Regions from separate parts of the Pectobacterium punjabense genome, predicted to be linked through region 3. Evidence: predicted binding sites of a transcription regulator. Region 3 holds the regulator's gene; each other region holds the start of a gene.

Region 1 (10,790 bases), 970 kb from region 3:
GTCAGGCTGCTGGTGGCGAGTTCATTCAGTAAGCCCACGTCCAGAACCTTATGTGCCGTTGCACCCAGTTTCAGGCTGAGTTCCCGAGCGACATCAATTTCGGCGCGGTGGCGTTGACCATAATCGAAGGTGATGCAGTGGACATCATCATAATGTTGCAGAGCTTGGATCAGGCAAGTTGTGGAATCTTGTCCACCGCTAAAAACGACAACCGCACGCTTCATTCTTCATTCACCTTAACGCGACGTTAACCGCAATACGTTTGTAATGCACTGCGGTACAAAGTCGCTATGTTACCTGAAACCAGGTTACCTGAAAAATGGCCTGTATTCAGCGCTGCGGCTGCGCGCCGAATACACAGATCTCACGCCGGGCTGGATTCAGACAGTAGATGAGATATCTCTGGGGTGTTTAGCGCATCAAGGTACGGGCTAATGTCGCCGATATTTTTTTCTACCCAACTGCTGTTGTAGTAGGTATCCAAATAGCGTTCTCCGCTGTCGCATAGCAAGGTCACAATCGCGCCTTTTTGACCACGGCTAGCCATCTCTTTCGCCAGTTGCAGCATACCCCAGACGTTGGTGCCGGTAGAGGCTCCCGCTTTGCGGCCTAATACGCTTTCCAGCCAGTACAGTGTTGCGATGCTGGCAGCGTCCGGTACTTTAATCATGCTATCAATAACGCCTGGAATGAAAGAAGGCTCGGCTCGCGGGCGGCCGATACCTTCTATCCGGCTACCGCACGGACCTGTGATGGAACGATCCCGCTGCTGGTAGCAGTCGTAGAAGACGGAGTTTTCTGGATCGACAACGACCAATTGCGTATCCAATCCCTGATAACGAATGTAGCGTCCGAGCGTTGCCGATGTGCCGCCAGTTCCTGCGCTCATCACGATGTAGTCCGGCACGGGATGCGGTTCGCGTGCCATTTGGCGGTAAATGCTGTCAGCGATATTGTTATTGCCACGCCAGTCAGTGGCGCGTTCTGCATAGGTGAACTGATCCATATAATGGCCGTTCATCTCTTGCGCTAACTGTTCAGATGCCGCATAAATTTGCCCCGCCTGTTCAACAAAATGGCAACGTCCACCATAGAAAGCGATTTGCTCAATTTTTCTTTTTGCTGTGCAGGAGGGCATGACGGCGATAAACGGTAGGCCGAGCAAGCGTGCAAAATACGCTTCTGATACCGCTGTGCTACCAGATGACGCTTCGATAATTGGCGTGCCTTCTTTAATCCAACCGTTGCACAGCCCGTAGAGAAACAAAGAGCGAGCCAGACGGTGCTTCAAGCTGCCGCTGGGGTGTGTGCTTTCATCTTTGAGGTAAAAATAGATACCGGGATAATCCGGCAGTGTCAGACGGATAAGATGCGTATCCGCCGAACGCTGAAAATCTGCTTCGATGGCGCTGATGGCATTTTTAACCCAGGCATTGGTCATGATGAAAACTCGGTTAGATAACTATGTGAATAGATTAACGAGTTTTCAGGATAAAAAAATTATCTTTTTATCTCTTCATGGCCAATTTTATAGAAAAATTAACTCCTTCAATTTATTTTTGGGGTTTATTTTTCTATTAAAATACGATGACATCGTTACCCAAAAATCATAGCAATCGCAGCGGCTATTACTACGAGAGCCATTAAAGTAAATGCCATATTGATGGCACTAATAATGAAAGGGAATGCGATTACTGCGATGCCGAGCATTGCCGCGCTGATGCAAGGTCTGGCAGATTCGCGGCGAGAGAAGCCGAAAATAGCGAAAATAATCGCGAGACAGCCTAATGCTGATGTTGCAGCAATAACGAGTCGTCGTTCATTAAAGGATGACTCAGGTTGTTGTGTCGGGGGGGCTTTCCCCATCAGCCTGTTTAGGGTTGTGTCTCGGATAGAAACAATTTTCTCTGCGATTTGTTCTTCAATGGTGACGTCGGGCGTCGATGGCCCTGCCCAAAAGTAGGAAACGGCAATAAGCAGTGCCAATGCACCAAGTACCATCCCAATCGTGCTGAATTTACTCTTTTTATCTGTTGTCATCATTTTCGCCACTCCTGATTGGCATAAAATACGCTGTTGGTCGATATCGCCACAAATCGTAGAACTCAACCAGCCTGTTTATCGTATCACTCTCTGTAAAAGGTAATGAATTCCCATATTATACAGTTCGTTATGTTTTTTCATTATCGAATGGTGATGTGGTTTTCTGACGTTGTCAGCGAGTGTTGAAGCCAATTTGGGGCGGAAAGAACATTGCTTTTCTCTCCCAATGGCGGAAAGTAGAGAAAAGTTTTCTATGGAGTGGCCTTATGTTGGATAAAATTGATCGCACATTGCTGAATATGCTGCAACAGGATTGTACGCTCTCGCTACAGACGCTGGCCGATGCGGTCAATTTGACATCCACACCGTGCTGGAAACGTCTAAAGCGTTTGGAAGAAGAGGGGATAATCAGAGCGCGAGTGGCACTACTAGATAATGAACGTTTGGGTTTAGGGTTGACGGCGTTTGTCTTATTAAAGACGCAACAGCACAATCGGGACTGGTATCAGACCTTTACTCGCGTGGTGTCCGACATGCCGGAGGTACTGGCTTTCTATCGTATGGCTGGCGAATACGATTACCTGATGCAGGTTCAGGTCGCTGATATGAAAAGCTATGATGATTTCTATAAGCGGTTAGTGAATGGCATTCCCGGGCTAGTCGATGTAACATCTAGCTTTGCTATGGAACGAATCAAACATACCACGGCATTGCCCTTATCCCTGTGATCTATCGTTCATCCGTCTTTTAATAATCATTTTTCTGAGTCTGTCATGACCCGTCTGACTATTGGAACGAAAACCGCGTGAGACTGTTTGCTCAACTAAGTTGGTATTTTCGCCGCGAATGGCGTCGCTATCTGGGCGCTGTCGCACTACTCATTGCGATTGCTATTCTGCAATTACTCCCTCCAAAACTGGTTGGCGTGATTGTCGATGGTGTGACGCAACGCGGCATGTCGATGGCCGAAATGATGCAGTGGATTGGCGTGATGCTACTGACCGCCGTCATGGTCTATCTGCTGCGCTATGTGTGGCGTGTATTCCTGTTTGGGGCCTCATACCAGTTGGCGGTCGAGTTACGAGAAGATTTTTACCGCCAGTTAAGCCGCCAGCATCCTGCATTTTATCAACGCCACCGTACTGGCGATCTCATGGCGCGCGCGACTAACGATGTCGATCGCGTGGTATTTGCTGCCGGCGAAGGCGTGTTGACACTGGTTGATTCGATGGTGATGGGCTGTGCTGTGCTGGTGGTCATGTGTACGCAGATTAGTTGGGAGCTCACTTTGCTGGCGCTGCTCCCGATGCCCATCATGGCACTTTTCATCAAACGTTATGGCACCCAACTGCATAACCGTTTTAAATCCGCACAGGCGGCATTTTCTTCGCTTAACGATCAGGCGCAGGAAAGTTTGACCAGTATTCGGATGATTAAAGCCTTTGGGTTGGAAAACTATCAATCTGCACGTTTCGCGCAGGTTGCCGCGGATGCTGGCGCTAAAAATATGCACGTTGCCCGAGTCGATGCCCGCTTCGATCCCACGATTTATATTGCCGTCGGGCTGTCGAATTTGCTGGCGATTGGCGGCGGCAGTTGGATGGTGATCAATGGTTCGCTGACATTAGGCTTGTTGACCAGTTTTGTCATGTATCTGGGATTGATGATATGGCCGATGCTGGCGCTGGCCTGGATGTTTAATATTGTTGAACGCGGTAGTGCGGCATATGGCCGTATTCGACAGCTACTCGCGGAAGACGCTGTGGTGAAAGACGGTGAGGAGTCATTGCCTGCCGATCGGGGCGTGTTGGCAGTGAATATCTCCGCGTTTCGCTATCCTGATAATACCCGCGATGCTTTAAAAAATATTCAATTTACCTTGGCTCCGGGCAATATGTTGGGGCTATGCGGGCCGACAGGTTCGGGAAAAAGTACGCTGCTAGCCCTGATCTTGCGTAATTTCGATAGCCAATCGGGAGAGATTCGTTATCACGAGCGTCCATTGAATGCCATTCGCTTGGATGAGCTCAGGAGCCGTTTTGCCGTTGTCGGACAAATGCCTTTTTTGTTCTCGGATTCGGTGGCACAAAATATTGCACTGGGTCGCCCGAATGCCACGCAGCAGGAGATTGAACATGCGGCACGGCTTGCGAGTGTGCATGATGATATTTTGCGTTTGCCTCAGGGTTACCTGACAGAAGTTGGCGAACGCGGCGTGATGCTCTCTGGCGGTCAAAAACAGCGAATCGCGATTGCACGAGCGCTACTACTGGATGCTGAAATTTTGGTGCTGGACGATGCGCTGTCTGCGGTTGATGGGCGAACGGAGCACCAGATTTTGCAGAATCTCAAAACATGGGGCGAAAAACGGACGCTGATCATCAGTGCACACCGCCTGTCAGCCCTAACCGAGGCGAATGAAATTGTGGTGCTGCAACAGGGGCAAACCGTGCAGCGTGGCACGCACCGAGCGCTGGCGGCAGAACCTGGCTGGTATCGGGATATGTATCGTTATCAACAGCTGGAGGCGGCGCTGGATGATGTGCCGCAGTTGGAAGGATCGAAAAATGAATAGCCCCCAACAGTTTTGGCCAACCCTGAAACGTTTGCTGGCCTATGGTTCCCCCTGGCGAAAACCGCTGATGTTCGGTGTCCTGATGCTGTGGGTTGCTGCTATCGCTGAAGTTTCTGGTCCTATATTGGTGAGCTATTTCATTGATCATCTGGTGGCTAAAGGCCAATTCCCGGTGGCGATTGCGGCTGGCTTGGCAATGGCCTATATCCTGCTGCAAATTTTGGCGGCTTCACTGCACTATTTTCAGACGTTATTGTTTAATCGGGTAGCCGTTGGTGTCGTGCAGCAACTGCGTATTGATGTCATGGATGCTGCATTGCGCCAGCCGCTTAGCACATTTGATACGCAACCTGTCGGGCAGTTGATTTCACGCGTCACCAATGACACAGAAGTCGTGAAAGATTTGTACGTCATGGTGGTGTCAACAGTATTACGCAGTGCGGCACTGGTTGGTGCGATGCTGGTAGCGATGTTCAGTCTGAACTGGCAGATGGCGCTTGTTGCGCTGATGATTTTCCCCGCAGTAGCGGCGGTTATGGCGCTCTACCACCGCTTTAGTACGCCGATTGTACGCAAAGTGAGAAGCTATCTGGCGGACATTAATGACGGTTTCAACGAAGTCATTAATGGCATGGGTATCATTCAGCAATTCCGCCAGCAGGCACGTTTTGGGAAGAAGCTAGGCGTAGCCAGCCATGCGCATTACGAAGCACGTATGAAGGCCTTGCGTCTGGAAGGTTTCCTGCTGCGGCCTCTGCTCAGCTTATTTGCCGCGATGGTACTGTGTGGGTTGTTGATCCAATTCGGTTTTAGCTCTATGGGGTCGGTTGGTGTTGGGGTCTTGTATGCCTTTATCAACTACCTTGGCCGGTTGAATGAACCGCTAATTGAACTGACGACTCAGCAATCGATGTTGCAGCAGGCGGTTGTTGCCGGTGAACGTATCTTTGAGTTGATGGATGGCACAAAGCAGCGCTACGGAAATGACGATCGTCCTCTGGTGTCTGGACGCGTTGATATTAACGATGTCTCTTTCTCCTATGGCACAGAAAAACGTGTGCTACAGAATATTTCTCTGACGATACCCGATCGCGGCTTTGTCGCTTTAGTGGGGCATACCGGTAGTGGAAAAAGTACATTAGCCAGCTTACTCATGGGGTATTACGCCGCGGGGGAGGGTGAGATTCGGCTTGATGGTCGGCCGCTATCGACGTTATCCCATGGAGTTTTGCGCCAAAATGTGGCAATGGTGCAACAGGACCCGGTAGTGCTGGCGGAGTCCATGTTTGTGAATGTAACTCTGGGGCGTGATATCAGTGAAGAGGCCGTTTGGCGGGTGCTGGAAGTGGTGCAGCTCGCTGAATTGGTTCGTGATCTCCCTGAAGGGTTACATACGCGCATTGGTGAGCAGGGGAATAACCTGTCTACTGGACAAAAACAGCTGTTAGCGATTGCAAGGGTGCTGGTGCAAACGCCTAAAATCCTGATTCTCGATGAAGCGACGGCGAATATTGATTCGGGTACGGAGCAAGCGGTACAAAAGGCGCTGCGAATTATTAGGGAACAGACAACCTTAATTATCATTGCACATCGGCTTTCCACCATCGTTGAGGCAGATACGATCATGGTGCTCCATCACGGACAAACCGTCGAACGGGGAACACATGAGCAACTGCTGCAACAGCAGGGGCGCTATTATCAAATGTATCAGTTGCAACTGGCCGGAGAGGATCTTGCTAGCACCAGTACCGAGCCTTGTACCGCATAGCACCATTATCTGTCATTCCACGTTCTGCACCGCGTCGAGTGGTGCAGAACGACAGTCAGCTCATGTCTTCGCACCATCAGCAAGCATCATGATTCAGCTTTTTGCTCGCTCTGCACTGAAAACACTCTCGATGCACTAATTCGGTGCGTTTTTTGCCCGTATCTTTCCATCTTTCTTTCCTATTGAATTTGATTTTTACCCTTTCCCATCTTTAATCACGTTATCTTTCCTGATTTATGCCAGATAAATCATTTATGGCACACCGTTTGCTTTAATCATTGCGTAGACCGACTTCATAGAGCGCGTAATCGAACAAGTGGCGGGCGAAAGCCTGAACGTAATGGCTAGGGGGAAGATAAATGAAACTGGTTACTGTGGTGATAAAACCATTCAAGCTGGAAGATGTACGTGAAGCGTTATCTTCTGTCGGCATTCAGGGGCTTACTGTCACTGAGGTGAAAGGATTTGGTCGTCAGAAAGGGCATGCGGAGCTATACCGTGGTGCTGAATACAGCGTTAACTTTTTGCCCAAGGTAAAAATTGATATCGCGATTGCAGACGATCAACTGGACGAAGTCATCGACGTCATCAGCAAAGCCGCGTATACCGGAAAAATTGGTGATGGCAAGATTTTTGTCGCCGAGCTGCAAAGGGTTATCCGTATTCGTACGGGTGAAACTGACGAAGCCGCACTTTAACAACACCTAGCGTAGATACGTAAATAGGGATGGATGAAAATGAAAAAACTACTCTCTTCATTAGGTCTCGGTGTGGCGGCATTACTCCCGACCTGGGCAATGGCTGCAACACCGACGATTGATAAAGCGGATAACGCTTTTATTATGATTTGTACCGCGCTGGTACTCTTTATGACTATACCGGGCATCGCACTGTTTTATGGCGGCCTGATCCGTTCAAAGAACGTTCTGTCTATGATGACGCAGGTGAGCGTAACATTCGCAATGGTCTGTATCCTGTGGGTTGTTTATGGATATAGTTTGGCCTTCAGCGAAGGTAACGCGTTCTTCGGTGGGTTCAGCACCTTTATGTTGAAAGGCATTGGGATTGAGTCTATCAGTGGCACTTTCTATCAGTTTGTACACGTAGCGTATCAGGCTTCCTTCGCCTGCATCACCGTTGCGCTGATTGTCGGGGCAATTGCTGAGCGTATTCGTTTCTCTGCGGTGCTGATTTTTGTTGCACTGTGGCTGACATTCTCTTATCTGCCAATGACGCACATGGTGTGGGGCGGTGGTTATCTGGCGGCGGATGGCGCACTGGACTTCGCGGGCGGTACGGTCGTTCACATCAACGCTGCGGTTGCTGGGTTAGTTGGTGCTTACCTGCTGGGCAAGCGTGCCGGCTTTGGTAAAGAAGCGTTTAAACCGCATAACCTGCCGATGGTATTTATCGGTACGGCGATTCTGTATATCGGCTGGTTTGGTTTCAATGCCGGTTCTGCGGGCGCTGCGAACGGTATTGCTGCTCTGGCTTTCCTGAATACGGTTGTTGCGACTGCTGCTGCCATTCTGGCATGGGTTGGCGGTGAGTGGCTGGTTCGCGGTAAACCTTCTTTGCTAGGTGCGTGCTCTGGCTGTATCGCGGGTCTGGTGGCCATTACCCCAGCGGCAGGTACGGTAGGTGTGGGTGGCGCATTGATCATCGGTCTGGCTGGTGGTGTTGCCGGTCTGTGGGGCGTAACAGTACTGAAAAGATGGCTGCGCGTGGATGACCCGTGTGATGTGTTCGGTGTTCACGGCGTGTGCGGTATCGTTGGTTGTATCCTGACAGGTGTGTTCTCTTCGGCTTCGCTGGGTGGTACTGGCTATGCAGAAGGCGTGACGATGGCGCATCAAGTTTGGGTGCAACTGTTCAGCGTGATTGTTTGTCTGGTGTGGTCTGGCGTAGTGGCATTCGTTGCTTTCAAAGTGGCGGATATGATTGTCGGCCTGCGTGTACCTGAAGAGCAAGAGCGCGAAGGTCTGGACGTCAACAGCCATGGCGAGAGCGCTTACAACCAGTAATTGTGCTTATAACCAGTAAGTGAGATCGACAGTAAACAGGCGTGGGGGAAACTCCACGCCTGTTTTATTTACGACATTATATAGCCTAAATAATTCGAGTTTCAGGCAGGCGGCAAGAGAAGGACAAATTCGTCTGGAACGAATTTGACCAGCCAGAGGCTGGCCTTCGGTGAGAGACAGGATGTCTCTCATTTCATCCCGATGAGCTTACTCAGGTAAGTGATTCGGGTGACTGACAAACCTGCCAGAGGCTAGTTTGAACGCTGCTTGCAGCGGCCCCAACGGGGCGAGCCACACGCCAGTGTGCCGAGTAACGCGGCCAACGCACATGCAACTTGAAGTATGACGGGTATAGTGAATTTAGTGCTCGCGGCGACGCATGACGCCTTCCTGCATGCTGGATGCAACCAGCACGCCTTCTCGGGTATAGAATTGCCCGCGCACGAAGCCACGAGCGCCGGATGCGGACGTGCTTTCTACGGTGTATAGCAGCCAGTCATCCAGCCGGAAATCACGGTGGAACCACATTGAGTGATCGATCGTGGCAACTTGCATACCTGGTTCCAAAAAGCCGACGCCATGAGGCTGCAAGGCGGTGAGTAAGAAATTGCAGTCAGACGTATAGCCGAGAAGATATTGATGAATACGCTTATCGTCCGGCAGCGTGCTACTGGCACGACACCAAACGTGCCTGACTGGCTCGTCCACTTCCCCCTTCAGGGGATTGTGGAATTTAACCGGGCGCATCTCAATCGGACTAGCTTGAATAAATTTATCGCGAAAGCGTGGCGGCAGAAGGTGCTGCATACTTTGCGCGATTTCTTGTTCGGATTGTAGTGCTTCTGGCGGTGCGACGTCTGGCATCACATTTTGGTGCTCAAACCCTTCCTCATGGCTTTGAAAAGAGGCCGTCATATAAAAAATGGGTCGACCATTTTGGATAGCACTAACGCGTCGGGCGCTAAAACTATTGCCATCGCGTAGGTTTTCAACGTCATAAATAATCGGTTTCTGGCTGTCGCCGGGTAGCAAAAAGTAGCTGTGAAAAGAGTGAATGTTGCGCTCGATAGGAACGGTCTGCTTGGCGGCTGACATCGCCTGTCCCACGACTTGCCCACCAAAGACCTGGCGCAGCCCCAAATCATCGCTTTGTCCGCGAAATAGCCCTTCTTCGAGTTTCTCTAAATGCAAGAGGTCGAGAAGGTGTTGTAGTGATTGACTCATGGTATCGGCCTCAATGGATGCGGATGGTTAGTTATCTGTTTGTTCTGTAAGGTTTAAAATATCTATTTGTGGCTTTTTACTATAATGAATGTGTGGTTTTTAGGAAAATATCAGAATTTTGCACCATCACTATTATGTTTATTGAATCATACTATTTGTAAGTGCCGGTTTACGATACCGGTAGTCTGACAATAATAAAGGAGACTGACCGAATGAAATTATGGCATATCTTAGGCGGTATCACGTTATCGATGACTCTGGCCGCATGTGCACAGAGAAGTGATTATGGCGTTTCTCCTCAGACTGGCGCACCTGTTACCTCTGTTTCCTCACAGCGCCCGGCTGTCGCAATGCCTGCGGTAACGGGTACAGTGAATATTCGTCAGCGTATTGCGTTGCCTCATAACGCGGTTTTGACCGTTACGGTGTCTGATGCATCGCTGGCGGATGCGCCTTCAAAAGTGATTACTCAGAGTGTGACGCGTACAGAAGGAAAGCAGGCACCTTTCCAATTCGAGTTACCGTATAACCCGGCTGATATTCAGCCCAACGCGCGTATCTTACTCAGCGCGGCAGTTGCGATCGATAATCGCGTCGTCATGGTGACGGAGAACGTCTTACCCGTTATTAGCAATGGGGTGAACCGTGCCGATTTGGTATTGGTGCCTGTTGCTTCAGTCCCGTTACCCGCGAAAAATCAGGGATCGATGATATCCAATCCGGCGAATGAAACCCCTCATATGCTTCAGGGGCAACCTGCTTCATCCTCTATGGTGCCTGCGCAGCCAATCTGGTAATTCATCAGTATACGCGCCGTTATGGCGCGTATTGCCAGCGATACTTAGCAAGATCCACCTTACCCTGGCGATTGAAAATAATGCCTTCCGCTTGTAGCGCTGATTTTTGGCGTAGGTAATCTCCACCGACGAGTGATATTTCGCCTTTACGGTTGATTACCCTATGCCAGGGGAGTTTACTGTCTTTCGGCAAACGTTTTAACACACCGCCGACTTGCCTCGAAGCTCTGGGCGAGTCGGCAAGTTGCGCGATATCGCCATAGGTTGCTATTTTTCCATAGGGAATCGCCGCGACAATTTGAAAAACGCGTTGGCGGAAATTATCGTTTTCTTCTGACATCAGCGCATATTCCTGGCTG
Region 2 (10,790 bases), 450 kb from region 3:
GAACTTATTGCTGGCAGGTGTGGTGCTGCTGGTGATTATTCTGCTGAACCGCCAGCGTAACCCCTACCTGCGCGTCGCCTCGCTGGTGATTGCCATGGCGGTGGGTTATCTGGGTGCCTGGCTAATGGGTATGCTGCCGGAAAACACATCCTCGCAACACGATACAGCCATCATGGTGCCCACGCCGCTGTATTACGGTTTAGGCTTTGACTGGAATCTGTTGATTCCGCTGATGCTGGTCTTCATGGTCACATCGTTGGAAACCATCGGTGATATCACCGCGACCTCCGACGTTTCCGAGCAGCCCGTCAAAGGCCCACTGTACATGAAACGCTTGAAAGGCGGCGTGCTGGCAAACGGTCTGAACTCTTGCCTGTCCGCTGTATTCAATACCTTCCCGAACTCTTGCTTCGGCCAGAATAACGGCGTCATCCAGCTTACCGGCGTTGCTAGCCGATATGTCGGTTTCGTGGTTTCACTGATGCTGATCGCGCTAGGGCTGTTCCCTGCGGTCAGCGGATTTGTGCAACATATTCCAGAGCCGGTTCTGGGCGGCGCCACTATCGTGATGTTTGGTACGATCGCCGCCTCTGGTGTGCGCATTGTATCGCGTGAACCGCTGAACCGCCGTGCAATCATGATTATTGCACTGTCACTGGCTGTCGGCCTTGGCGTATCACAGCAGCCGTTGATTCTGCAATTCGCACCGGATTGGATTAAAACATTGCTGTCTTCCGGTATTGCCGCTGGCGGCATTACCGCAATCGTACTGAATATGGTCTTCCCACACGAAGAAAAATAGCGCCAGTACGCAATAATTTCTGTTCAATTCATGTAAAAGCGAGCGGTGATGCAACACCGCTCGCTTTTTACTGTCTGTAACAGCATTACCTATTGAGCCTTCAGGGAAATTGCGGCATAAGAACAGTTCTCCCTGACGATTGGCATGGACTGACACGATGAAATTTATCGGGAAATTATTGCTGACCCTACTGCTGCTGGCCTTTTTAGCGCTAGTGGTCGTATATGTATTACTGCAAACCAGTTGGGCGGCAGGCTGGGTGAGTAATTGGGTAAACCAGAACACCGACTACCAGTTATCACTGGGAAAAATCAATCATGGCTGGTCAACAGCCGATCATATCCAACTCACCGATGTCAGTTTTGGTCAGAAAAACCAGCCGCCGACCCTCACCGCAAAGCAGGTCTCAGCCGGGTTTAGCGTGCGTCAAATTACCGATCCGCGCCATTTCGCCAGCCTGGAATTGGAAGGCGGTACGCTGAACCTTTCCCCACAGGCCGCCACGCTCCCTATCGAAGCCGATGTGCTACAACTGCGTACCATGGCACTACAGGCAAAGGACGGTGATTGGCGCCTGAATGGTCAGCAGATCAACGGCGGCATAATGCCGTGGCAGCCCGAAGCGGGTTATCTACTGGGCAAACAAGGGCAGTTCCAGCTCAGCGCCCGTTCGCTTGAGCTCAACGATATTCCTGCCAGTCAGGTATTAGTTCAAGGCGAGATCAACCACAACCAGCTGATTTTGAGCAATTTCGGCGCCGATGTTGCCCAGGGGCAGCTAACAGGCAACGCCAGCCGCGCGGAAGACGGCAGTTGGCAGATCGGTAATCTCCGACTCAGCAATGTCCGTTTGCAAACGCAGAGAACGCCGGAAGCCTTCTGGCAGCCCGTAACCGAACTACCTTCGGTTACGGTTAACCGCTTTGACCTGATTGATGCTCGTATTGAAGGGCCGGGCTGGGCGTTTATCGACCTGGATGTTGCCCTACAAAATGTCACGTTTAAGCAGAATGACTGGCAGAGCGAAGGGGGGACGCTGTCGTTCAATGCGACCGATATTGTGAACGGCAACATGCACCTTATCGACCCGATCGTGAATCTGGATTTGTCGCCAGCGGGTGTTAACATCAAGCAGTTCTCCACACGCTGGGAAGGCGGTTTACTGCGGACCAACGGCAACTGGCAGCGGAGCAATCGGCGCTTACAGCTGAATGAATTTGTTGTTGCCGGGATGGAGTACACACTCCCCAGCGACTGGCGTCAACGTTGGCAAGCGACACTGCCATCATGGCTGGCAGAAGTGAATGTGCGAAAATTCACGGCGAATCGTAACCTGCTAATCGATATCAACCCGGATTTTCCTTTCCAGCTAACCGCATTGGATGGTTATGGCAGCGATTTGCTGCTGGCTCGCAATCACCAATGGGGAGTGTGGACAGGATCGTTGACTCTTAATGCCAGTGACGCAACGTTCAATAAAGTTGATGTTCGTCGCCCTTCTCTGGCATTGGTCGCCGATGATAACCAGCTCGCCATTAATGAACTCAGTGCATTTACGCAGAATGGCATGCTGGATGCTAAAGCAACCATCAATCAGCAACCCGCACGCAACTTTTCCCTATCGCTGACAGGGCGCGCCGTACCGCTAGATGTTCTGACACGTTGGGGATGGCCAGAACCCGCAACCGCACCAACAGGCAACACCAATCTGCAATTGCAGTTAAATGGGCGGCTTGCCGCGGATACACCGCTGAAGCCGACGCTAACTGGCACGCTACAAGGTGTGGATAGCAATGATCATCCCATCAGACAGCAAATGCATCAGGGAACGGTGACGGAAACGCCATAAATATTACGTTTTCAAAGACGTTAAAAGCATTCACAGATTAATAACATGCTGAAAAATAGGGTAAACCCCGTAAAAACCACGGGGTTACTCTGACGGGGTACTGCGGGCTAGCGTGAAGCGTGATGTACGGATGGGAAGAACGTCATAAGGCTCAGTAACGGGTTAATCGACTTCCGATCCCCCCTCTTCCAATGGCGCATCCGGCTGAGCAGGCAGCACGATATACACCCCTTCAAATAACGCCCCTTTATTGTCATCACCGAACAGCTCGACGTTTAACTGCACGCGCGCCTTACGCCCTCGAGCCAGACGATCCAGATCGCCACTCAGCGACCCCAAATCGGCAATAGCGCTTGGTCGGCCACTGACTGGCGTACTGTAACGAATATGCGCATCCGCCAGAATGATCGTTCCACCAAGATGCCGTTCACGCAGCAACAGCCAGATCAACCCCCAACCCGTTAGCGTTGCGAGAGAAAACATACTGCCGGCAAAAAGCGTGTGATGCGGATTCTGATTACCCGCTTCAGGCATGGTAGTAATAAATTTCTTCCCGGTGTACTGGCTTATCCGTACCCCCATTTTTTCACTCAGAGGGATATGATCATACCAAGCCTGCTGCAACTGCCCGCACCAGTCAGGGCGGTGCAAGATATCATCCAGCGTCACCACCGGTTTGATCATCAGGAAGTGCCGAACAGGCGTCGTTTGCGGCGCAGTGATTTCCCCCTGATTAACAAAACCTAGTTTGGAAAAGAAGTCCATTGCGTCTTCACGGGCGCTACAGACCACGCGTTTAACGCCTTCCTGACGTGCTACAGACTCCAGAGTAATCGCAAGCAGTGTTCCTAACCCTTTCCCCCGTAGGTCAGGATGAACAGCTAGAAAGCGGATTGCCGCCTCATTATCTGCATTGATAGAAAGACGCCCAATCGCGACCAGCTTCCCCTGCTCATCAACCACCGTTTGGTGATGTGCCAGCGCGTCATAGGCATCACGTTCGGAGCCTAGCGGCTGGTGTAGGGGTTTACGCAGCATTTCCCAGCGAAATTGATAGTACGCATCCAGTTCTTCCGCGCTTTCAGGTACTCTCAGATGATACATAGCCCTTCCTCTATGCCGATGATGCTTTGTTGCACCATGGTTCATAAGATCTCAAACTGATACACGGAACAGCAGCTTTATGTCTGTAACCAGAACGTCACCGGGCCATCATTCACCAATGCCACTTTCATATCCGCCGCGAACTGCCCCGTTTCTGTATGAACGCCTTGCTCACGACACTGCCCAACAAAATACTGATAGAGGCGATCGGCCTCTGAGGGATGTGCACCACGGGAAAATCCAGGTCTCATACCACGCTGCGTATCGGCCACCAGCGTAAACTGGGAAACCACCAGCACATTACCGCATGCCTGACGCACATTGAGGTTCATTTTCCCGTCATCGTCACCGAATATCCGGTAGCCCAACACGCGCTCGCAAAGTCGTGTAGCTTTTTGTTCGTCATCGCCCTGCTCAACGCCCAGCAAGATCAGCAAACCTTTATCGATTTCCCCAACCACACTGCCTTCTACCGTAACGCTGGCGCTGGAAACCCGCTGAATTAGCGCAATCATAAAACCCAACTACTCCTGATGTTATCATTCCCAAGAGGGGCTATGTCCGCCCCTGCGATACAAATCATGCTTTGGCCGTCGTTGTCTGCATAGCGAAAAAGTCTGGAACCACGTGACGATCGGTCACCAGAATGCTGTGAATGCCCAGACTCTGCGCAGCATCAATATTTGCAGAATTATCGTCAAAAAACACGGCCTGCTCAGGCGTAACACCTTCCTGTGTCAGGACATAGTGATAAATCGCCAATTCAGGTTTACGTAGCCCAATGTCTTGCGACAAATAGAGTCTGTCAGCCGCATCCCCCACTTCTGGAAACAATGCTGGCCAGTGTGAACAATGGAGACGATTGGTATTCGACAGAATCACCACGCGGTGTCCTTCCTGACGCAAACGCTGCATGATGTCGATAACCTCAGGACGCAGTGCAATAAAAATAGCCTGCCAGCCAGCGGTGAATTGCTCGAAGCTCAGGGCGATGCCCATTTCCTGGCACAGCCTGGTGGCAAATTCCTCGTCGCTAATTTCGCCCCGCTCATGCTGTTCAAACGCGTCGCCCATGACAAAGCGCTCTTGCAACGTTGCGAGCGGCGCGCTGCTCAGATTACTCCAGACGCCCAATACTCTTTTGAAATCAATATCAATGACGACATTACCCAAATCAAAGATATACAGCATGGCAGCCACCTTCTGACGCAATCGTAGGATTTTCACTGTAGCGGGAAATGGCGGAGCTGAACAGGGAGGAAATATAAAGGAAAGGTTAAAGTGGAAGAAAGCGCATAAAATTCAGGGCACCCGAAGGTACCCTGTTACGTGACAATACAAATCGGTCTGAAATTAGACGTCTTTGCTGCCGCGGCTCGCGCGCTTACGATCGTTTTCAGTCAGGTGACGCTTACGAATACGAATAGACTGTGGCGTAACTTCAACCAGTTCGTCATCATCAATGAACTCCAGCGCTTGTTCCAGAGACATTTTGATGGCCGGAACCAGCGTAGTCGCTTCGTCAGTACCCGATGCACGCATGTTGGTCAGTTTCTTACCGGTCAGACAGTTTACCGTCAGGTCGTTAGAACGTGAGTGAATACCGATGATCTGGCCTTCATACACTTCTGCACCGTGTCCGAGGAACAGCTTACCGCGATCTTGCAGGCTAAACAGTGCGAACGCGACCGCTTTACCCTGACCATTAGAGATCAGCACGCCGTTCTGACGTTGGCCGATTTCACCCTGACGCACGTCATCGTAGTGGCTGAACGTGGAGTACAGCAGACCTGTACCAGACGTCATAGTCATGAATTCGGTACGGAAACCGATCAGACCACGAGCAGGGATCAGGTAATCCAGACGGATACGACCCTTGCCATCTGGGATCATGTCTTTCACATCACCTTTACGTTCACCCATGGCTTGCATGACTGAACCCTGGTGCTGTTCTTCGATGTCCAGCGTTACGTTTTCAAACGGCTCTTGGTTACGACCGTCGATAACGCGGTTGATAACTTTCGGACGTGATACAGCCAGTTCGAAGCCTTCACGACGCATGTTTTCGATCAGAACGGACAGGTGCAATTCACCACGGCCAGAAACGCGGAACGCATCGGCGTCTTCGGTTTCGTCAACGCGCAGAGCAACGTTGTGCACCAGCTCTTTGTTCAGACGCTCCAGAATCTGGCGCGACGTCACATACTTACCTTCTTTACCGCAGAATGGTGAAGTATTGACGTTGAAGAACATGGTAACGGTAGGTTCATCGACACTCAGTGCTGGCAGCGCTTCGACATTCTGCGGATCGCAGATAGTGTCGGAAATGTTCAGCTCGCCCAGACCGGTGATCGCGATGATATCGCCTGCTTCCGCTTCAGTCGCGTCGATACGCTCCAGACCCAGGTGAGTCAGAACTTTACCGACTTTACCGTTACGGGTTTTGCCTTCGCTATCAACAATAGTGACTTGTTGGTTAGGCTTAACTTTACCGCGCTTGATACGGCCGATACCGATAACGCCAACATAGTTGTTGTAGTCCAGCTGAGAGATCTGCATCTGGAACGGCGCATCCATCTCAACCTGAGGCGGAGAAACGTGATCGACAATCGCCTGATACAGCGGAGTCATATCTTCCGCCATGTCAGTGTGGTCGAGACCCGCGATACCATTCAGCGCAGAAGCATAAATGATAGGGAAATCCAGCTGCTCGTCAGTCGCATCCAGGTTCACGAACAGGTCAAATACCTGATCGACAACCCAGTCAGGACGCGCACCAGGACGGTCAACTTTGTTGATAACCACAATAGGTTTCAGACCGTTGGCAAACGCTTTTTTGGTCACGAAACGAGTTTGCGGCATCGGGCCATCCATCGCATCAACAACCAGCAGTACCGAGTCAACCATCGACATAACACGCTCAACCTCGCCGCCGAAGTCGGCGTGTCCCGGGGTATCTACGATGTTAATACGGTAGTCTTTCCAATTAATGGCGGTATTTTTTGCGAGGATAGTAATTCCACGCTCTTTCTCCAAATCGTTGGAGTCCATTACACGCTCAGTTGCTTCGACACGTTCACCGAACGTTCCGGATTGTTGCAACAGTTTGTCAACCAGGGTGGTTTTCCCATGGTCAACGTGCGCAATAATGGCGATGTTACGCAAATTTTCGATCACAGCTTTGCCTCAGGCATTTAGAAATAGCGCGCTATTGTACACGTATTAATCGAGGGACTAAACAAGATCACAAGCATCTATGATAAACAACCTAGAGCTGCCTGCTTTGTGATCCCTTTCACGGTGCAAAAGCGCTACAAGCGAACATGAATGCACTAAATAAGTGCAATAATTCACATATGGAGCACCATTTTGGTGCTTTAGACTATAATGGTGCAGTGGGTTTACGTGAGAAAGCCCCAAGGGGCAACACATTGCACGAATTTAAAAAGTTGGCACACTTTTAGCTTTAGTCTACTCACGGCAACAACATCAATCCACAACGATATTCGTTCCACGACGATAAATGACCAATCGGGAGAACCAAGTATGTCCGCAGAACATGTTTTGACGATGCTGAATGAGCACGAAGTGAAGTTTGTTGATTTACGCTTCACGGATACTAAAGGTAAAGAGCAGCACGTCACCATTCCGGCTCATCAAGTCAATGCCGACTTCTTCGAAGAAGGTAAAATGTTTGATGGTTCCTCGATTGGCGGCTGGAAAGGTATTAACGAGTCAGACATGGTTCTGATGCCAGATGCCAGCACCGCGATGATCGATCCGTTCTTCGAAGATTCTACGCTGATCATTCGTTGTGACATCCTCGAGCCAGGCACCATGCAGGGCTACGATCGCGACCCACGTTCTATCGCGAAACGTGCGGAAGATTTCCTGCGTTCTTCTGGCATTGCCGACACCGTACTGTTCGGGCCAGAGCCAGAATTCTTCCTGTTTGATGACATCCGTTTCGGCAGCAGCACGTCCGGCTCCCACGTTGCTATCGACGATATCGAAGCTTACTGGAACTCCGGTAAAGAATACGAAGGCGGTAACAAAGGTCACCGTCCAGGTCTGAAAGGCGGCTACTTCCCAGTTCCACCTGTCGACTCAGCGCAGGACATCCGTTCTGCTATGTGCTTGACCATGGAGCAAATGGGTCTGGTTGTTGAAGCTCACCACCACGAAGTGGCAACTGCTGGTCAGAACGAAGTGGCTACCCGCTTCAACACCATGACCAAAAAAGCGGACGAAATTCAGATCTACAAATATGTCGTACATAACGTGGCTCACGCCTACGGTAAAACGGCGACCTTCATGCCAAAACCCATGTTCGGTGATAACGGTTCTGGTATGCACTGCCACATGTCTCTGTCTAAAGACGGTACTAACCTGTTCGCTGGCGACAAATACGGCGGCCTGTCTGAACTGGCTCTGTTCTACATCGGCGGTGTTATCAAACACGCTAAAGCTATCAACGCCCTGGCGAACCCAACCACTAACTCCTACAAGCGTCTGGTCCCAGGCTACGAAGCCCCTGTTATGCTGGCTTACTCTGCCCGTAACCGTTCTGCTTCAATCCGTATCCCTGTGGTTGCTAGCCCGAAAGCACGTCGTATCGAAGCGCGCTTCCCTGACCCAGCAGCTAACCCATACCTGTGCTTCGCCGCACTGCTGATGGCCGGCCTTGACGGTATCATCAACAAAATCCACCCTGGCGATGCGATGGACAAAAACCTGTACGACTTGCCACCGGAAGAAGAAGCAGAGATTCCAAAAGTTGCAGGTTCTCTGGACGAGGCCCTGGCTGCACTGAACGAAGACCGCGAGTTCCTGACCCGTGGTGGCGTGTTCACCGACGACGCTATCGAAGCGTATATCGAACTGCGTAAATCTGAGATTGACCGCGTTCGTATGACGCCACACCCAGTTGAGTTCGAACTGTACTACAGCGTCTAATAATCTCTGCCTTGGCGTGGTTGGGTGTGCTGATACCCGACCATCACCGATAACCAACAGAATACTAAGAAGTTTGTTCTTGTTGCCGTGGAAACGCTTCAGCCCATCTTCGGATGGGCTTTTTTCACCACGGGCATTGGCCGTTGTGGCGTAACATCCATCATCCACACTAAATGCACCATGCTGGTGCGGGAGTCTGCGTTATGGCAACAGGCACGCTGCCCGATGCTGGGCAGATCCTAAATTCTCTGATAAATAGCATCTTATTGCTGGATAACGATCTGGCGATTCACTATTCCAACCCGGCAGCACAGCAATTACTGGCACAAAGCTCGCGTAAATTATCTGGCACACCGCTGCCCGATTTGCTGGGATATTTTTCTCTGAATATCGATTTACTGCGTGAAAGTCTGGATTCAGGACAAGGTTTTACGGATAACGAAGTCACCCTCGTCGTGGATGGCAAAGCGCACATCATGTCGCTCACCGCTCAGCGGGTACAAAACGATTTTATCTTACTGGAAATGGCGCCGATGGATAACCAGCGCCGTCTCAGTCAGGAACAGCTTCAACATGCACAGCAGCAGGCCGCTCGTGACTTGGTCCGAGGTCTGGCACATGAGATAAAAAATCCGCTTGGAGGATTGCGCGGAGCCGCACAGCTGCTTGCCAAGGCATTGCCCGATCCCGCGTTGACGGAATACACCAAGGTCATTATTGAGCAGGCGGATCGCCTGCGTAATCTGGTTGATCGCCTGCTTGGGCCACAACAGCCCGGCCTGCACGTCACTCAAAGCATCCATCAGGTCGCCGAACGTGTTTGCCAGCTTGTCTCACTGGAAAAGCCAGATAACGTGACGCTGGTAAAAGATTACGATCCTAGCCTGCCGGAGTTAACGCACGACCCCGACCAGATTGAACAGGTACTGCTGAATATTACCCGAAATGCGCTACAGGCGCTGGGCGAGGAAGGCGGGACGATTACGATACGTACACGCACGGCTTTTCAGCTTACCTTGCACGGTGTGCGCTACCGCCTCGCCGCCCGTATTGATGTGGAAGATGACGGCCCCGGCGTACCCGCTCAGCTACAGGACACCCTGTTTTACCCGATGGTAAGCGGGCGCGAAGGGGGAACCGGTTTAGGGCTTTCTATCGCCCGCAGTCTTATCGACCAACACTCCGGTAAAATTGAATTTAACAGTTGGCCAGGACACACCGAATTCTCGGTTTACCTGCCCATTCGCCAGTGAGGTTCACAATGCAACGAGGGATAGTCTGGATTGTCGATGACGATAGCTCCATCCGTTGGGTGCTTGAGCGCGCGCTTGCTGGTGCGGGTTTAACCTGCGCAACGTTTGAGAACGGCAATCAGGTATTGCATGCGCTAGCAACACAAACCCCCGACGTTCTGCTGTCCGACATCCGCATGCCAGGGATGGATGGACTAGCGCTCTTACAGCAAATCAAACAGCGCCACCCAATGCTCCCGGTCATCATTATGACGGCACATTCCGATCTGGATGCTGCCGTCAGCGCTTATCAACAAGGTGCGTTCGACTATTTGCCGAAACCCTTTGATATTGATGAGGCCGTTGCGCTAGTTGAACGTGCAATCAGCCATTATCTGGAGCAACAGCAGCCGGTACGTAGCCAGCCGATCAATGGTCCGACAACGGACATTATCGGTGAAGCGCCTGCGATGCAGGATGTCTTTCGCATTATCGGTCGCCTATCTCGTTCGTCGATCAGTGTGCTGATTAACGGCGAATCGGGAACTGGTAAAGAGCTGGTGGCACACGCCCTGCATCGCCACAGCCCGCGCACCAAAGCTCCTTTTATCGCTCTGAATATGGCCGCTATTCCCAAAGATCTGATCGAATCGGAACTGTTCGGCCATGAAAAAGGCGCGTTTACAGGCGCAAACCAGATCCGTCAGGGTCGTTTTGAGCAGGCCGATGGCGGTACGCTGTTTCTGGATGAAATCGGCGATATGCCGCTAGACGTACAAACACGTCTGCTGCGCGTATTGGCAGATGGACAGTTTTACCGCGTTGGCGGCTATGCAGCGGTGAAAGT
Region 3 (10,790 bases):
ATTTGCCAGTTCTGGCAGAAGAACCACTGGTAGATTATCTACGCAGTAGAACCCCATATCTTCCAATGCGCGCAGGGCGACAGATTTTCCTGATCCTGAGCGACCGCTGACAATCATCAGTACCATCTGACGACTCCCCTCTGGCAACGTGATGGCGAATTTTCATTGCCATGATTTTTATGATGTATCGCTAAAAAATGACGGCTTAGCGCACGGATTGCAAGCATTCTCTCGTTCTACTGCGAATAGCCCGTCATCGTGAGTATGACGATCGTCTGGTTTAACCCGCTTCCGTCATAATCTGGTACAGCTCTTCATCGCTTTGCGCCGCGCGTAGGCGTCGGCAAACCGTTTTATCCGCCAGTCGTTTGGCAACAAGCGACAGGGTATGCAAATGGGTTTTACATTGTTCCGCTGGAACCAGCAAGGCAAAAAGCAGATCAACAGCCTGATTATCAATAGCATCGAAAGCGATCGGTTGCTCTAACTGGATGAAAACACCGATGGCACCCAGCGCATTATCGTCTTCCAGCTTACCGTGAGGAATGGCAATGCCGCCGCCGATTCCCGTGCTGCCCATCCGCTCCCGGGTCAGGATGGCATCAAAGATAATCTGCGAGGGAATGTTAAGCTGCCTGGCGGCCAGCTCGCTGATAATTTCCAATGCCCGTTTTTTACTCTGGCAGTGGACGGTGCTTCGGGTGCACTCAGGACGTAACACGGTGCTGAGTTGCAATACGGGATCGTGGCTCATTTTATTTTCACTTAACGACGCTTTCACTTCTGGTGATCCCACGCCATCCGTCGGATAGCGTGGGTTTGTTCCTTTACCAAATGGCAAAGGAGAAAATTAGTGCTGCTTGAGCTTATCTTTATGCTTATTGAGCTGTCTTGCCAGCTTATCAATCAATAAATCTATCGCGGCGTACATATCTGCCGCCTCGGAGGTTGCATGCAGCTCCCCACCATTAACATGGAGCGTGGCCTCGGCAATTTGCTGAACTTTTTCCACTCTCAATACCACATTGACCTGATTAATCCGGTCAAAATACTGCTCTAATTTGGCAAATTTGCCATTTACAAAATCACGCAGTGGTTCAGTGATCTCGATGTGGTGTCCGGTAATGTTGAGCTGCATAGTGTCTTCCTTCTCTGTTGAGATCAAATCAGTTGTTTACGCTGATTCGATGGTGGGATAGATAAAGACTCTCGGTATTTTGCGACGGTACGGCGTGCCACGATGATGCCCTGATCGGAGAGCAACGTGGTGAGCTTGCTGTCGCTCAATGGCTTCGCAGGGTTTTCCGCGGCAATAAGCTTTTTCACCAGCGCACGGATTGCCGTTGACGAGGCTTCTCCGCCGCTATCGGTATTAACGTGGCTGGAGAAGAAATATTTTAGCTCAAAAATGCCGCGCGGGCTGTGCAGGAACTTCTGTGTCGTCACGCGTGAGATGGTGGATTCATGCATATCTACCGCTTGGGCGATGTCTGCCAACACCATAGGCTTCATGAATTCTTCGCCCTGCTCGAAGAAATCCTGCTGCTGTTCGACGATGCAGCGGGTCACTTTCAGCAGCGTGTCATTGCGGCTTTCCAGACTTTTGATGAGCCAGCGCGCTTCTTGCAGGTTACTGCGAATAAATTGCCCGTCGCTGTCGTTGCGCGTGCTGTTACCCAGCGCCGCATATTGCTGATTAATCTGCAAACGGGGAACGCTGTCGGTGTTGAGTTCGACGGCCCAGATCCCCTGAACTTTACGTACCAGCACGTCAGGAATCACGTATTCAGATTCACCGGTGTTGATCGATTGTCCCGGTCGGGGATCGAGCGATTGGATCAGCGCCAGCGCTTCTTTCAGCACCTCTTCTTTTAGACGAGTCACGCGGATCAGGCTGCGGAAATCATGGTTGGCTAACAGATCGAGATGATCGCTGACGATCAGGCGAGCCTCGAGCAAGCGCGGCGTGCTGTTGTCAAATTGGGAAAGTTGCACCAGCAGACAATCACGCAGGTCTCGAGCAGCAACGCCTACAGGATCGAAGCGTTGCACGCGCTTAAGTACGGCTTCGACTTCTTCCAGCGTCACGTCGTCGTCACCGATGCTGTCGAGGATGTCTTCCAGCGGCACCGTCAGGTAGCCAGTGTTGTCCACGGCATCGACAATCGAGGTCGCGATGGCGGCATCGGTATCTGAAAACGGCGTCAGCTCAACCTGCCACATCAGGTAATCCTGAAGCGTTTGCGTGGTTTCACCTTGATAAATTGGCAGTTCTTCGTCGCGATAATCGGTGCCAGTGCCCGACGGCGTGCCCGCGGAATAAATCTCATCCCAGGTGGCATCGAGCGGTAATTCTTCCGGCATGTCCCGTTGCTCGAGGGCTTCACCGGTATCCAGTGAATCGCTGTCTGCCTTTTCGAATGACTCGATTTCGTCGTGCTGATCCGTTTGTTCAAGCAACGGATTGCTTTCCAGCGCCAGTTGAATCTCCTGTTGCAATTCAAGCGTGGACAGTTGCAACAGCCGAATTGCCTGTTGGAGCTGTGGAGTCATGGCCAGTTGCTGGCTAAGCCTGAGTTGCAAACCTTGCTTCATAAATCGCGCTAACGTCCCATAAGTACTGCAAAAAGAAAATATTACCCTATCAGAGTCGGAAGCCTTCGCCCAGATAGACGCGTTTCACCTGTTCATCGGCCAGAATATCGGTCGGTGAACCGTGGGCGATCAGGTTGCCCTGACTCACGATGTAGGCTCGTTCACAGACATCCAGCGTCTCGCGGACGTTATGATCGGTAATCAACACGCCCAGTCCGCTGTCACGCAGATGCTCAATAATTTTTTTAATATCCAGTACGGAGATCGGGTCTACGCCCGCAAACGGTTCATCCAGCAGGATAAATTTTGGGTTTGCCGCTAGCGCACGCGCAATCTCCACGCGGCGTCTTTCCCCACCCGACAGAGATTGTCCCAGACTATCGCTCAAATGAGTAATATTGAATTCTTCCATTAACTCGTTGGCACGATCTTCCTGCTGCTCGGTCGTCAAATCTTTACGGATCTGTAACACCGCCATCAGGTTGCCGTAGACGCTTAAGCGACGAAAAATCGAGGCTTCCTGCGGCAGGTAGCCGATGCCGCGTAAGGCGCGCTCGTGCAGAGGAAGCAGGCTGATGTCGTCGTCATCAATGGCGATGCGTCCTTCATCACGTGGGACGATACCCACGACCATGTAGAATGTTGTGGTCTTTCCTGCACCGTTCGGCCCGAGCAGGCCGACGATTTCACCGGAGTTGACGGTGAGGCTGACGTTCTCCACGACCTTACGGCCTTTGTACGCCTTAGCCAGATTTTCTGCGGTTAATGTTGCCATAACTTATTCAGTGACCCGTGGTTGCGGTTGTTGAGAACGAGAAGGCTGGCTTTTGTTCTCTTTCTCCTGAAGCTGAGAGGGGACTAACACCGTCGTCACGCGTTTTCCTTTATCGCTGGTCGCTTCCATCTGCTGTTGTTTCACCAAATAGGTGATGCGATCGCCTTTGACATTGCTGTCCTGCTGTTCCAGATAGGCATTACCTGTCAGTACCAGAAGGTCTTTGGCCAGCTCATAGCGGATTTTTTGCGCGTGGCCTTTTACCGGCTTGCCGTTATCCTGCATCTGGTAGAACGTCACGGGGTTACCGTAACCTTCCACCACTTCGCTGCCTTGTGCACCCTGTGGACGTGTCACAACGACCTTATCGGCCTTCACTTCAATCGTTCCTTGTTTCACGACAACATTGCCGGTGAACGTCACGGTGTTGCCCTGCATGTCCAGAGATTGCTGGGCTGAATCAATGTGAATAGGCTGGTTGCTATCGCCAGTCACGGCAAAGGCGGAAACGCTGACGGCGAACAGCGAGCTGGCGATCAGGGTGTTACGCATCAGGTTATTGGTTTTGGATTTCATAAGAGGTTTTTACCTTTTCGATCAACTCGGCCGTTTTATTACGCAGATTTCCGCGCATTTTCATTCCGCTTGAGGTAAAGCTGGCGCCGTACAGGATGACTTCATCATCGGAAGCGACGTCCTGCGTGACCAGGTTCACCTGGGCATTATTCGTTGTGATGCGCTGAAGCTGAGTGTCCTTTGTCAGGCTATTCACCTCGACGTGGCCATACAGATAGAGCATCTTGTCTTTTGTCAGCTTGGCGCGATCGGCGCGTACTGACCAGGTTGCAATGCCTTGTTCATTGAACAGCGTGGCAACGGGGGTCGTAAACCAACTCAACTGCTCATCGTTGAAATACTCCGCTTTTTCCGAAATCAGTCTGTAGCTTAGTTTACCCGCAGGGCTGTATACCTGAGTGTTGGTCTTTTCGCTGGTATAGACTGGCACAGTAGGGTCATTTGCATCCGGTGTCGATACGGTGTCGTCATCCGCAATATTCCAGCCGATGAGGATCAATACCAACAGGGCGAGAAAAGCGGTCAGCCAACGCTTGGTTTTACTCATATCGACAACCCTTTGGCATGCTCCAGCTTGTCCTGCGAGAACAGAATCAAATCACACAGCTCACGAACTGCGCCACGGCCACCCGCAATACGGGTGACATAATCCGCGCGCGGTAACAGCAGCGGGTGGGCGTCCGCTACGGCAACGCTCAGACCAACCTGTGCCATCACTGGCCAGTCGATCATGTCGTCGCCGATATAGGCCACCTGATTTGCTGTGACCGACAGTTTATCCAACAGATCGTTGAAGGCCAAAACCTTATCCGATTGCCCTTGATAAAGGTGGTTAATGCCCAGTGTTTTACAGCGATCTTCCAGCAATTTTGCGGAACGCCCGGTAATGATGGCAACCTCAAGGCCAGACGTCAGCAAGCAGCGAATACCATAGCCATCACGGACGTTAAACGCTTTCAGCTCTTCGCCGTGGTTACCCATGTAAATCAGACCATCGGACATCACGCCGTCAACGTCGCAGATTAACAGGCGAACTTCACGGGCTTTATCCAGTACCTGTTGATCGACAGGCCCATAACAGGTATCGGTTTGCGCCCTGGTTTCACTCATTCACAATTATCCTTTCTTTTTAAACCACGCCAGCCCGCAGCATATCGTGCATATGGACAATACCGACCAGACGATCGTTCTCTGCCACCAGCACTGAGGTAATGTGGCGCGACTGCATCAGATTAAGTGCGTCCACCGCCAGCGTTTGCGGTGCAACTCGGATGCCGCCCGCGGTCATCACATCAGCAATGCGCGCGCTGTTCAAGTCAATATTCATGTCGAAGATACGGCGCAGGTCACCATCGGTAAAGATACCCTGAATTTTCATATCCGCTTCGCAGATTACCGTCATACCCAGATTTTTGCGCGTAATTTCCACCAGTGCATCACGCAGCGAGGCATCGTGTGGGACATGGGGAATCTCGTCGCCAGAATGCATGATATCGCTGATACGCAGTAAAAGTTTGCGGCCAAGTGCGCCACCGGGGTGAGAGAGGGCGAAATCTTCGGCAGTAAAACCGCGCGCCTGTAGCAACGCCACGGCGAGCGCATCGCCCATCACCAGCGTCGCAGTCGTGCTGGTGGTAGGAGCCAAACCGAGCGGGCAGGCTTCCTGAGGAACGTGGACGCACAGGTGTATATCCGCCGCTTTACCCATCGTACTTTCTGGTGCGCTGGTCATGCAGATCAGGAACACTTTCTGTCGTTTCAGAACAGGGATCAGCGACAGGATTTCATGGGATTCGCCAGAGTTGGAAATCGCGATCACGACATCGTGCGGCGTTACCATGCCAAGGTCACCGTGGCTGGCTTCGCCTGGATGGACAAAAAAAGCGGGCGTACCGGTGCTGGCGAAGGTTGCGGCAATCTTACAGCCGATGTGGCCGGACTTGCCCATTCCCATCACTACCACTTTGCCCTGACAGTGAAAGATCTTTTTACAGGCGAGCGTAAAATTGTCGTCAATATACTGATCTAATTGCGCAAGCCCATCGCGCTCGATGCTCAGTACCTGCTTGCCTGCCTGCTGGAAATCGAAGTTTGCTGGCAGTTCAGGCCCCTTCTGTTGCGTGTGATCGGATTGTCGTTCGTGATCGGCTTGTGTTGCATGATCGGATAGTGCACGGTCAGACTGCTGTTTTAGATGAGCATCGTGTTCAAACTGTGACATACCAATAGTCCTGATTATGATGAAAAACGGAACCGCATAGTTATGAAAAACAGGTTCTTATGAAAAACAGAACAACACCGTAAGGTAGGCGATAAACGCGCAGCATAATAATGCGCCTGCGCCCTGTCCTATATGGCGTTTTTTGCTGAGGCATAGTGCGGTTAACAACACGCTCGCCGCCAGCATGACCCAATAGTCGCGCTGAAAAACCTGAGGATTCAGTGCGCCCGGCGAGAGTAGTGCGGGTACGCCCAGCACAATTGCAATATTAAAGATGTTCGAGCCAATCAGGTTACCCAGTGCAATATCATCTTCTTTCTTCAACGTCCCGACGATGGCCGTAGCAAGCTCAGGCAGGCTGGTGCCGATCGCCAATATGGTCAGCCCGATGGTCAATTCGCTGACATCGAAGTAACGCGCAATGACGGTCGCGTTATCCACCACCATCCGGGCGGCCATGGGTAAAATAATCATACCGAGAATCAGCCACAGCACGGCAGCCATCTGATTGCTGTCGTCCTGCGGCAGTTCTGCCAACTGTTCACGAGTCAGGCTGTCGCCGCCTTCCCGCTGTGCCTGTTGTGCCATACGAAGTATCAACACCAGACACAGACTGGCGGCGAAGAGCAGCATCATGCCGTCGGCGCGACTCAGGTAGCTATCATGCAGCAAAACGCCACACAATAAAGTGACGGACAACATGAGCGGCAGCTCTCGGCGCAGCAGAGTCGAATGTACTGTGAGTGGGCGAATGAGTGCCGCGCTGCCGAGAATGAGTAAAATATTGGTGATATTGGAGCCGATAACATTGCCGACGGCCATATCGTTTTGATCGTTTAAGGCCGCAGTAACAGAAACGATCAGCTCAGGTAGTGAGGTGCCGAAGCCGACAATAGTGATGCCGATGATAAAAGGCGGTAAGCCGAGAGAACGCGCAAGCACGGCGGCACCGTAGACAAGACGATCGGCACCGTAAACCAGTAATAGCAAACCAACGAACAAGAGTAGTGTTGCAAAAAGCATGCAGCGTCCTTTAATAGGATATATACCCGTCATACTTCAAGCCGCAGGTGCGTTGGCAATACTCGGCTCATTTCTGAGCCTCGCCTTGGCAGGCCGTCTTCCTGCAACTCGAATTATTTAGTGTATAATCACTGGCTTGTTGTCGAATAAGTCAGTATTTCTGGACGAATTTCGCACAAAAAGCCCTTTTCTGTGATGAGTGCTAATTCTGACGGCGCTTGGCGAAAAAGTAAAACCTGTCGCGATAAGTAAAATCAGGTAACGGTTTATGCCGCAATTTTGGACAAGAACTTACGGTAAGTTTTTGTAAAACTCTCACTCTAATGAAAGTCAGCCGTTAGGCTGGAGTGAAAGATGTTCTATAAGCGTACTGATTGGTAAGGAATGGAAATAATGAACCATGAGGCAACTAATCTGGTCGAGATCCGTGGTCTTAGCTTTCGGCGCGGAGAGCGAGAGATTTTTACGGACATCACGCTGAATGTTCCTAAAGGCAAGGTCACTGCGATCATGGGGCCTTCCGGTATCGGTAAAACCACGTTGTTACGCCTGATTGGCGGGCAACTACAGCCAGACAGTGGTGAAATCTGGTTTGATGGCGAGAATATCCCGGTGCTGTCGCGCAGGGAACTGTACAGCGCGCGCAAGAAAATGAGCATGTTGTTTCAGTCCGGCGCGTTATTCACCGATTTGAATGTGTTTGACAATGTCGCCTGGCCGTTGCGCGAACATACCCAACTGCCAGAATCGTTACTGCGTAGCATCGTCATGATGAAGCTGGAAGCGGTGGGGTTGCGTGGGGCTGCTGAGCTGATGCCTGCTGAACTTTCCGGCGGTATGGCGAGGCGGACGGCGTTAGCGAGAGCCATTGCGCTTGACCCGCAACTCATTATGTTCGACGAACCTTTTGTCGGGCAGGACCCGATCACGTTAGGCACGTTGGTGAAGCTGATCGATGAGCTTAATCACGCATTGGGCGTGACCTGCATTGTGGTTTCTCATGATGTACCGGAGGTGATGAGCATCGCCGATTACGCGTATATCGTGGCCGACAAGCGAGTGGTGGCGGAAGGAACGGCAGATCAACTTAGGGCGAATGATGACCCGCAGGTTCGTCAGTTCCTGGATGGCATCGCCGATGGGCCTGTGCCTTTCCGTTTTCCTGCGGGTGACTATAAAGCGTCGCTGCTAGGTTCAGAGGGGTAACGCAGCCATGTTATTACGGACGTTGGCGTCGCTAGGACGTCAGGGAATCTCTACCAGTGCCACGTTTGGGCGCGCTGGGCTGATGCTGTTTAATGCGTTGGTGGGTAAACCCGAATTTAAAAAACAGTGGCCGCTGTTGGTGAAACAACTTTACAGCGTTGGCGTGCAGTCTCTGCTTATCATCATGGTTTCTGGCCTGTTTATCGGCATGGTGTTGGGGTTACAGGGCTATATCATCCTGACAACGTACAGCGCCGAGGCTAGTCTGGGCATGATGGTGGCGCTGTCGCTGCTGCGTGAACTTGGCCCGGTGGTGACGGCACTGTTGTTCGCCGGACGGGCGGGCTCTGCGCTGACGGCGGAGATTGGGCTGATGAAGGCAACTGAGCAGCTCTCCAGCATGGAGATGATGGCGGTCGATCCACTGCGCCGCGTTGTCGCGCCGCGCTTCTGGGCGGGGCTAATCAGCATGCCGCTGCTGGCGGTGATTTTTGTCGCTGTGGGGATCTGGGGAGGCGGGCTGGTCGGTGTGGACTGGAAAGGTATCGACAGTGGTTTCTTCTGGTCTGCCATGCAGGGCGCGGTTGACTGGCGTCAGGATGTGCTGAACTGCGTGATTAAAAGTATCGTATTTGCGATTACCGTGACCTGGATTGCACTGTTTAACGGCTATGACGCGATCCCGACGTCTGAGGGGATCAGCCGTGCAACGACACGAACCGTCGTGCACTCGTCGTTAGCAGTACTGGGATTGGATTTTGTGCTGACAGCACTGATGTTTGGGAACTGAGTCGATGCAAACAAAGAAAACTGAAGTCTGGGTTGGTGTGTTTATGTTGATCGCGCTGGCTGCCATTCTTTTTTTATGCCTAAAAGTGGCCGATCTAAAATCGATCGGCAGTGAGCCAACGTACCGCTTGTACGCGACGTTTGACAACATTGGCGGGTTAAAAGCGCGTTCTCCGATCAGAATTGGCGGTGTGGTCATCGGTCGCGTAGCGGATATCTCTCTGGATGAGAAAACGTATCTGCCACGCGTGGCGATGGATATTCAGCAGCGTTACGATCATATTCCCGATACCAGCTCTCTGGCTATTCGTACCTCTGGCTTGCTGGGTGAACAGTATCTGGCATTGAACATGGGCTTTGAAGATGAAGAGATGGGCACGACGATTTTGAAGGACGGTGGTGTGATTCAGGACACCAAGTCCGCGATGGTGCTTGAAGATCTCATCGGTCAATTCCTATATAAGAGCGGCAGCAATAGCGAGGATAATGCTAGTCAATCGGGTACGGTGACGGGTGCCGATCCTACGGCAACGCCTGAGCACAGCAACGAACCTGTTCCTTCACATCCATAAGAGGATATCTGCATGTTTAAACGTTTACTGATGGTGGCTTTACTGGTGGTCGCGCCATTAGCCAACGCGGCGGATCAAACGAACCCTTATCGTTTAATGAATGAAGCGGCGGAAAAAACCTTTGATCGTTTAAAAAACGAGCAGCCAAAAATCAAGCAAAGCCCTGATTATTTACGTACTGTCGTGCGTGAAGAGCTGCTGCCATATGTACAGGTGAGATACGCCGGTGCGCTGGTTCTTGGCCGTTACTACAAAGACGCGACGCCAGCACAGCGTGATGCCTATTTCAAAGCGTTTGAAGCCTATCTGGAGCAGGCTTACGGCCAGGCTCTGGCGATGTATAACGGACAGAGCTATCAAATCGCCCCTGAACAGCCGCTGGGCAATGCTGATATCGTTTCCATTCGCGTCACGATTGTTGATAACGGTGGCCGCCCGCCGATACGCCTGGATTTCCAATGGCGTAAGAACAGTAAAACCGGTAACTGGCAGGCGTATGACATGATTGCTGAAGGTGTCAGCATGATCACCACTAAGCAGAACGAATGGGCGTCAATACTGCGTCAGAAAGGCGTTGATGGTCTGACTCAACAGCTGGAATCCTCGGCGAAGCAGACAATTACGTTGGATCAGAAAAAGTAATTTGGGTACGAACATGGCGAACGCATTGAACTGGCAGGCGCAGGAATCAACGCTGGCATTAACGGGCGATCTCGATCGTGAAACGCTGTTACCGTTCTGGCAACAGCGTGAATCGCTGCTAGCGGGTAAAACCACGCTGGATGTGTCAGGACTAAACCGTGTTGATTCTGCCGGGTTGGCATTGCTGATGCACGTTTATCAACAGCCGTCGTCGAGCGGAGAGATAACGATTGTTGGTGCCAGCGATCGGTTAAAAACGCTCATTGCGCTCTATAACCTGAATGAAATCATTCCTGTGTCTTAAGCGGTAACGCCGGCTACCGGATTCGCCCCTTTAGGCATCGTCTGAAGGGGTGTATTCTTTGTTTAAGATAGCGTCATATTCATCTAA

The links. Region 3 encodes sigma-54, which starts transcription at its own class of promoters, with help from an activator protein. Its sites were predicted from a motif close to GTTGGCACANNTTTCGCTNT; they were not measured.
Region 1: the regulator sigma-54 is predicted to act here: its motif matches at 6,640-6,659, upstream of glnK (P-II family nitrogen regulator).
Region 2: the regulator sigma-54 is predicted to act here: its motif matches at 7,204-7,223, upstream of glnA (glutamate--ammonia ligase).

What each region holds. Positions count from the first base shown of each region.
Region 1 covers NZ_CP038498.1:1,318,924-1,329,713, forward strand. Annotated here, with positions in the region: gene queC (7-cyano-7-deazaguanine synthase QueC) at 1-224, opposite strand, end outside; gene E2566_RS05875 (PLP-dependent cysteine synthase family protein) at 365-1,441, opposite strand; gene E2566_RS05880 (hypothetical protein) at 1,597-2,043, opposite strand; gene E2566_RS05885 (Lrp/AsnC family transcriptional regulator) at 2,310-2,771, shown strand; gene E2566_RS05890 (SmdA family multidrug ABC transporter permease/ATP-binding protein) at 2,849-4,618, shown strand; gene E2566_RS05895 (SmdB family multidrug efflux ABC transporter permease/ATP-binding protein) at 4,611-6,386, shown strand; gene glnK (P-II family nitrogen regulator) at 6,746-7,084, shown strand; gene amtB (ammonium transporter AmtB) at 7,124-8,410, shown strand; gene tesB (acyl-CoA thioesterase II) at 8,771-9,634, opposite strand; gene E2566_RS05915 (YbaY family lipoprotein) at 9,847-10,431, shown strand; gene E2566_RS05920 (MGMT family protein) at 10,451-10,771, opposite strand.
Region 2 covers NZ_CP038498.1:4,694,594-4,705,383, forward strand. Annotated here, with positions in the region: gene E2566_RS21235 (nucleobase:cation symporter-2 family protein) at 1-802, shown strand, start outside; gene E2566_RS21240 (AsmA family protein) at 960-2,651, shown strand; gene fabY (fatty acid biosynthesis protein FabY) at 2,814-3,755, opposite strand; gene dtd (D-aminoacyl-tRNA deacylase) at 3,833-4,270, opposite strand; gene yihX (glucose-1-phosphatase) at 4,335-4,946, opposite strand; gene typA (ribosome-dependent GTPase TypA) at 5,109-6,932, opposite strand; gene glnA (glutamate--ammonia ligase) at 7,302-8,711, shown strand; gene glnL (nitrogen regulation protein NR(II)) at 8,915-9,964, shown strand; gene glnG (nitrogen regulation protein NR(I)) at 9,973-10,790, shown strand, end outside.
Region 3 covers NZ_CP038498.1:351,638-362,427, forward strand. Annotated here, with positions in the region: gene rapZ (RNase adapter RapZ) at 1-126, opposite strand, end outside; gene ptsN (PTS IIA-like nitrogen regulatory protein PtsN) at 281-754, opposite strand; gene hpf (ribosome hibernation promoting factor) at 851-1,138, opposite strand; gene rpoN (RNA polymerase factor sigma-54) at 1,162-2,595, opposite strand; gene lptB (LPS export ABC transporter ATP-binding protein) at 2,645-3,370, opposite strand; gene lptA (lipopolysaccharide ABC transporter substrate-binding protein LptA) at 3,374-3,946, opposite strand; gene lptC (LPS export ABC transporter periplasmic protein LptC) at 3,927-4,493, opposite strand; gene kdsC (3-deoxy-manno-octulosonate-8-phosphatase KdsC) at 4,490-5,056, opposite strand; gene kdsD (arabinose-5-phosphate isomerase KdsD) at 5,076-6,167, opposite strand; gene E2566_RS01660 (calcium/sodium antiporter) at 6,225-7,190, opposite strand; gene mlaF (phospholipid ABC transporter ATP-binding protein MlaF) at 7,584-8,396, shown strand; gene mlaE (lipid asymmetry maintenance ABC transporter permease subunit MlaE) at 8,404-9,186, shown strand; gene mlaD (outer membrane lipid asymmetry maintenance protein MlaD) at 9,191-9,757, shown strand; gene mlaC (phospholipid-binding protein MlaC) at 9,770-10,399, shown strand; gene mlaB (lipid asymmetry maintenance protein MlaB) at 10,413-10,703, shown strand.